Regions from separate parts of the Neobacillus sp. GCM10023253 genome, predicted to be linked through region 1. Evidence: riboswitches for the same ligand, from Rfam matches in the RefSeq annotation. Region 1 holds a riboswitch; each other region holds the start of a gene.
What was found. A riboswitch is a leader RNA that binds a small molecule or an ion and turns the genes downstream of it on or off. The one in region 1 is predicted to bind lysine.
Positions count from the first base shown of each region.

Region 2: it holds a riboswitch for lysine, as region 1 does, so the genes downstream of both, ACFPA1_RS12925 (amino acid permease) here and dapA (4-hydroxy-tetrahydrodipicolinate synthase) in region 1, are expected to answer to the same signal.
Region 3: it holds a riboswitch for lysine, as region 1 does, so the genes downstream of both, ACFPA1_RS11965 (ABC transporter substrate-binding protein) here and dapA (4-hydroxy-tetrahydrodipicolinate synthase) in region 1, are expected to answer to the same signal.

Region 1 covers NZ_JBHSHV010000015.1:26,007-28,276, forward strand. The annotation lists gene ACFPA1_RS18745 (sulfite exporter TauE/SafE family protein) at 1-416, opposite strand, end outside; gene dapA (4-hydroxy-tetrahydrodipicolinate synthase) at 618-1,505, opposite strand; lysine riboswitch at 1,618-1,798, opposite strand; gene ACFPA1_RS18755 (D-2-hydroxyacid dehydrogenase) at 2,014-2,270, shown strand, end outside.
Region 2 covers NZ_JBHSHV010000009.1:35,655-37,924, reverse strand. The annotation lists gene ACFPA1_RS12925 (amino acid permease) at 1-1,112, opposite strand, end outside; lysine riboswitch at 1,214-1,403, opposite strand; gene ACFPA1_RS12920 (YitT family protein) at 1,674-2,270, shown strand, end outside.
Region 3 covers NZ_JBHSHV010000008.1:272,777-275,046, reverse strand. The annotation lists gene ACFPA1_RS11970 (amino acid ABC transporter permease) at 1-381, opposite strand, end outside; gene ACFPA1_RS11965 (ABC transporter substrate-binding protein) at 479-1,273, opposite strand; lysine riboswitch at 1,342-1,526, opposite strand; gene ACFPA1_RS11960 (M20/M25/M40 family metallo-hydrolase) at 1,707-2,270, shown strand, end outside.

The DNA of each region.
Region 1 (2,270 bases):
TCAATCGGCCTTAATTGCCAGCGGTTCGGCCTAATTTTATTATCAAAAAATGTCTTAATTAAAATGGCTGTGGCCACTAGGATAAGGACATAGCCAAGTCCATGTTTGATAATTTGTTCCTGATTGTGGAAATATTTTTCAAAAACCTGAAGGATGAGAATGGCTCCTGTTGCACTTGGGACACTTCCGATTGCAAGATACTTCATGAGTTTAAAGTTAATTGTTTTCTGTCTCCAATGCTGAATGACTCCAAACAGTTTGGTAATGGAGTTGTATACTAGGTCCGTTCCCACCGCAATGGAAGGCTGAATTCCGACCATGATGAGCACTGGGGTTAACAATGCTGCCCCTCCAACCCCTGTTAAACCTACCAATAACCCAACTAATAATCCCATTAATGCAATTCCTATGCTCATGTTGGGGGCCTCCTTCTTTTGTGACTAATTCCGAGTAAATATATGTGAATTATAGAGTTTGGAGAGGGTTTTGTAAACACTTTTCTGAATTTATTAAAGAAATATTTTTGCAGTGAGGATAGAGGGGAAAAGCAGAAATTAAAAAAAGCAGGACAAATCGAACGGGAGCCCGCTCGATTTGTCCTGCTTTCGGGTATCACTCTAAATAACTTCCAGTTCGCTATTCTGCAATAGGACATTCTGAAGTGTTCTGGTTTCCTCTTCGTTTAAAGGAATTAACGGCAAGCGCAGACCGCCGACATTGATCCCTTTCATATTTAGGGATGCTTTTACAGGTGCTGGGCTTGGTGCTGCAAATAAAGCTTTCATAATTGGCAGTAATTCACGGTGTGCATCAGCGGCGCCTGCTAAATCCCCATTTTTAAAGCGTGACACCATATCCTGCATTTCATTCCCGATAATATGAGATGCAACGGAAATCACACCAACGCCGCCAATCGAAAGCACCGGCAAGGTCATTCCATCATCACCGCTGTATAAAGAAAAGTCATCATCAGTTTGTTTAATAATTTCGGCCATGTCATCCAAGTGGCCGCTAGCTTCCTTAACCGCTACAATATTAGGAATCTGAGAAAGGCGGATGACCGTTTCAGCAGATATATTGACGACACTGCGTCCTGGAATATTATAAAGCATTACCGGAAGAGAAGTAGATTCAGCAATCGCTTTAAAATGCTGATACATGCCTTCCTGGGATGGTTTATTATAGTATGGGGCTACGAGCATAATGCCGTCTACAGCGACTTCTTCTGCTAGCTTTGTTAGACTGATTGAGGCTCTTGTGTTGTTTGAGCCAGTCCCTGCAATAACGGGAACTCTCCCGTCCGCAACTTCAACCACAAATTTAAATAAAGCCACTTTTTCCTCAGTTGATAAGGTAGGGGACTCACCGGTTGTTCCACAAACAACCAACCCGTCAGTACCATTCGCTAATAAATAATTTACTAAATCTCTCGTCGCATTAAAATCAATTTCGCCATCCTGATCAAACGGAGTCACCATTGCTGTTAAAACTTGGCCAAAGTACATAAATTTCACCCTTTTAAAATTATTTTTAAAAAGAGGTAAGGCCAAACGCAAAAAGCAGCTGCGGGAAGGGCCCACTAGCTGCATCAGAAACGTTAATTTTACAAGTTCCCCTGCGTGAGATAGCCCTCCATATAGTTTCCTATATGACAATTCTGTATTTATTCAATAACAGAACCAGCTCCCGGAACAATGAGATCCTCAGAAGCTTCGGCAAATTCCCCTTTCCGCCACCGTCAACGGGTCCCATTACCCTTGGATGGTTTACTGATGGTCTTTGCGCCTCTATCCTCACTTCATAAGGTATGAAGTAAGAAGTATGTAATTAAAATTAATATAACAGAATATTCCTATTTGTTCAAGGGGTTTTTATAAAAAACACTAAAATCGTATATTTATTGATAGTTATATAGCATGGGGAGGGCAGCAGAGATTAACAGCCCTACGATTTTTTTTGAGTTTTTTCCCAATTATCCTTAAAATGGAGTTAATGTTGAAGAGGTGAATTATTGTGAAAATCGAAAATATTTTAATTGTCAGCCCCATGTATCAGGAGCTTCGGGCATACATCCAAAATGCGGGCGTCCAAAAGAATATCCGTTATATCCCGGAGGATGAAGCCACTCAGGAGAATTTGAAATGGGCGGATGCACTTGTATCTTTTAATCTCAAATCGGATTACGATTACAGTCATTTAAAATGGGTGCACTCGCTCGGTGCGGGAGTTGACCGCTTTTTATATAAAAAGACCTGGGACGATCGTGTACT
Region 2 (2,270 bases), on a different contig from region 1:
GATGCCAGAAAAGCAAGTGTTCCGACTAATGCTGTTACAATTAAAGCATTAACTGGCACACCATTTTTGTTCAATTTACCAAGAAATTTTGGTGCTTTTCCTTGACGTGCCAAATCCCAAAGCATCCGAGTCGATGCATACATTCCTGAATTACCTGCTGATAAAACAGCTGTTAAAATGACTGCATTCATGACAGAAGCAGCAAATGCGATTCCGGCTTTTTGGAAAACAAGCGTAAATGGACTTACAGCAACATCTCCATTAGCAAGGTTTTCATTTGTATAAGGAATAATAAGACCGATAACAAGAATAGCTAACACATAGAATAAAAGAATTCGCCAAAAAACTTGCTTTACTGCACGTGGGATTGATTTTTCTGGGTTATCTGTTTCACCTGCTGCAACACCTAAAAGTTCAGTTCCTTGGAAGGAAAATCCAGCTGCCATAAAGATTCCAAGCATGGCCATGAATCCGCCATGGAATGGTGCATCTCCAACTGTAAAGTTTTTAAAGCCAATTGCTTCATTTCCCATAATTCCAAAAATCATTAACGTACCAGCAATGATAAAGATCACAACAGTTACAACTTTAATTAATGAGAACCAATATTCCGCCTCGCCAAATCCCTTAACAGAAAGATAATTTAACAAGAACATGATAACTAAAAAGATGCTGCTCCACAATAGTGAAGGAGAATCTGGAAACCAAAATTTCATAATCATTGTTACTGCAGAAAGTTCTGCTGCAATCGTAATGGCCCAGTTGTACCAATAGTTCCAGCCTAGGGCAAAACCAAGGGATGGATCCACGAATTTCGTAGCATAGGTACTAAAGCTTCCTGCTACCGGCATGTAGGCACCCATTTCAGCTAAACTTTGCATTAAGAAATAAACCATAATGCCAATAACAAGATATGAAAGAATCGCTCCGCCAGGTCCCGCGCTATGGATAGCACCGCCGCTGGCAAGAAATAATCCGGTCCCGATAGTTCCGCCAAGAGAAATCATTGTAAGATGGCGGGACTTTAAGCTCCGTCTTAATTCATTTTTATCATTTTTTGGACCCGTGGGCCTAGTGTATATTTCGTCTTTTCTTACCTGCGCTGTTTGCATGTTTATGACTCCTTTAAATTTTTTTATTGGAAGGAGTTTGGAATAAAAAATGCCCTCGAAGCAGATTCGACGGCATTTGTATATACCCCGCATCATACCTTCCGAAAGATAGCTCAACACGTAAAGCTGGTAAGTCTATACGTGACAGTTCTGTTCCTGTTCGGAGACAGCCCCAGCATGTTTCTCCAGAGAGAAAAACACACTTCGGCAGCTTTTCCTTTCAAACGGAGTCAAAAACATCTCTGCGTTTCGTCCATTTTACTAATAAAAACCGCGACCTCTACCTCATCGGTTTTGATGAGGATTTAATATTAAGAATGATATATTACTAGAGTATATACGTTTTAATAAATTTGTCAATATTATATATTGGAAACGAGGGATTAGGGGTTTTTGTAAGATGAATATTAATGTAATATGCTTTTATAATTATTCAACTTAATTTTCGGGTGCTATTTCCAGATAATTAATTGTTTTTTAAATATATTAATTAGTTTACATCCTAGCTATGAATCGTTATCATTTTTTTAAATAAATAGTGGAAAGACAGGAGAAATATTCATGCAGATGGTTGGAATTATTATCGGCTCTTTTATAATTGTAGCTGCATTCAATCTTTTCCTCATCCCTCACGAGGTTTTAAGTAGCGGGATGAGCGGTATTTCGATGATAATAGGAATGATTACCCCCATAAACACAGGAGTGGCTAATCTTTTGTTGAACCTTCCCCTTTTAATCATTGGCTATAAAATGCTGGGAAAAAGATTTATCTTTAATTCAATCTTTTCAGTGTTCGTTATTTCTTTAGGACTTTATTTAGTGCCAGTATTTCCTGTCGCGAAAGATACCATCCTCTCATCAATATTTGGCGGAGCTTTGACCGGCCTAGGGGTTGGAATCGTATTTCGAAGCTCGGGTTCAACGGGTGGATTTGATATCATCGGAATGATTGTTTCCCGAAAGAAAGACTTCCCAATCGGAGTGCTCCTCTCCGGAATGAACGCGGTTGTCATTGTAATTAGCGGATTTTTATTCAATTGGGATGCGGCCCTCAATACGTTGGTTTCGATTTTTGTTACAGGAAAAGTAGTTGACGCTATTTATACGGACCATGTCAAATTAACTTTAATGATAATAACAGAAAAGGGCGAAGAAATG
Region 3 (2,270 bases), on a different contig from region 1:
TAGCGATCTTGCAGCTTCCATTTGCCCGCGGTCGATCGATTGGACAGCCCCCCTGAAAATTTCTGCTATATACGCCCCAGTATGAATACTTAACGCAAGCGCGCCGGCTGTAAAGCTGTCAAGGGTTAGAAAATTCGCGATTCCATAATATAGGAACATAATTTGAACGATTAACGGAGTCCCGCGGATAAGCCCAATATAAATATCAGAAATCCAATTAAGAAATTTGATAGAAGAGATTTTAAAACTGGCAAAGATGATTCCAATGATTAATGCAAATAGCAGAGAAATAATTGTAATGGAAATCGTCATCCATGAGGCTTTCAAGAAGGCAACACCATGCTCACTGAGGATGCCGATAATATTTTGCCAAAAAGTCATGATTTCATTTCTACCTCCTTTGAAAAAACGTAAGCCCCAAGCATGGAGCTTACGTTATCCAATTTTCCTATTTTGCGTCTTAAAGATGTGCGGGTGCTTACTTTTCAAGTAAGTTTTCGTTGAACCATTTTTTGCTGATTTTTTCGTAAGTGCCATCCTTCTGCATGTCGTCAATGGCTTTGTTGATTTTATCAGCAAGCTCTTTGTTACCTTCTGCAACCGCAACACTAACGCGGTCCTCATTTAGCAGGTTGCCAATCGGCTTGATTTTTAAACCTTTTTCGTTTTTCGCATTCAAACCGACGATTTTATCAGTAATAACGGCATCTAAACGGCCAATTGCCAAGTCCTGAAGAGCGTTAACATCAGATGGATATCCTTTTACTTGATCGGATAGTTCAAGGGCCATATCTTTCCAAGTGCTTGCCTGGATGACGCCGATTGTTTTTCCCTTTAAATCATCTTTTGAAGTAATATTACTGTTGTTCTCAGCCACAAAGATTTGGGCGCCGGATAAATAATATGGGTTTGTGAAGTCTACTTGTTTATCACGTTCAGGTGTTGCTGTCATACTTCCGATAATTGCATCGTATTTTTTAGCTTTTAAACCTTGGATGATAGTTTCCCATTGATTAGTCACAGGATTTGCCTTTACACCAATTCTTTTGGCAATCTCATTACCAATTTCTACGTCAAAACCAGTTAATTTGTCATCCTTCTTAAAGTTTAATGGCGGATATTGCCCGCTCATCGCAAACGATAGTGTACCCTCTTTAATTAGGCCTAAATCTTCACCCTTTGCCTGGTCTGTTTTAGCTGTTTCTTTCGATCCGCACGCTGCTAGAATCAAAAGTAATGCAGAAACTACTAATATCATAAGTTTTCTCATGATGCTTCCCCCTTTTTAATATAAAAAGCACCGTCCATGTGACGGTGCCTGACACCCTCATTAAAAGCTTTGAATTAGATAGTTCTCCACAATTCTCGTGAGAATTGTGACAGTTCTGCCCCATTTCGAGTACAGCCCCAGCCCTCTGAAAACAGTGATTTCAGAGGCTTCGGCGATTTATCCTTTTTCCTATTTTCATAGATTTCACTGAATCTCCAATAGGATACTAATATAAATCGCGACCTCTACCTCATCTCAAAAGCTTAAAGATGAGGAATTAATATTCTTTTCGCAATAATTAGTATAAGTAAATATTTATACATAATCAAGTATAAATTTACTAGAATATTTCCCCATTTGAAAAGACTTGACGAAAATTTGTTAATTGGTATACATTTTTCTACAATACTAATCTTAAAAAAAAGGGGTCAGAATGATGCTGCAATGCCGTGAGGATGTATTGGCATTCACGAACCAACTCGTGAATATCGAAAGTATTGTGAATACAAAGGGTGAAAAAACAATTGCCCAATATTTATATAAATTTATTTCTGCTTTTCCTTATTTTTCAAAAAATCCTTCTCACATGACGATGTCTCAAACCATTCAGGATGAACATGAAAGATATAATGTATTGGCATTTGTCAAAGGTACAAAAGGGAATAGCCGCCGTACGGTCATTTTGATGGGACATATGGACACGGTTGGAATTGATGATTTTAATCACCTAAAAGAACATGCGTGTTTTCCGGATCAACTAATGGCTGCGTTAAAGAGGGAGGAGCTGCCTGCCTCGGCGAAGGAACATTTAGACTCGGGCGACTGGTTGTTTGGTAGAGGGGTACTCGATATGAAAAGTGGAGTAGCCAGCCACCTCTATCTATTAAAATACTATTCTGAGCATCCGGAAGAGCTTGATGGAAACATCGTCTTTTTAGCAGAATGTGATGAAGAGGACAGCTCTCACGGAGTTTTATCAGCCTTAAAGGTCCTGAAAAGC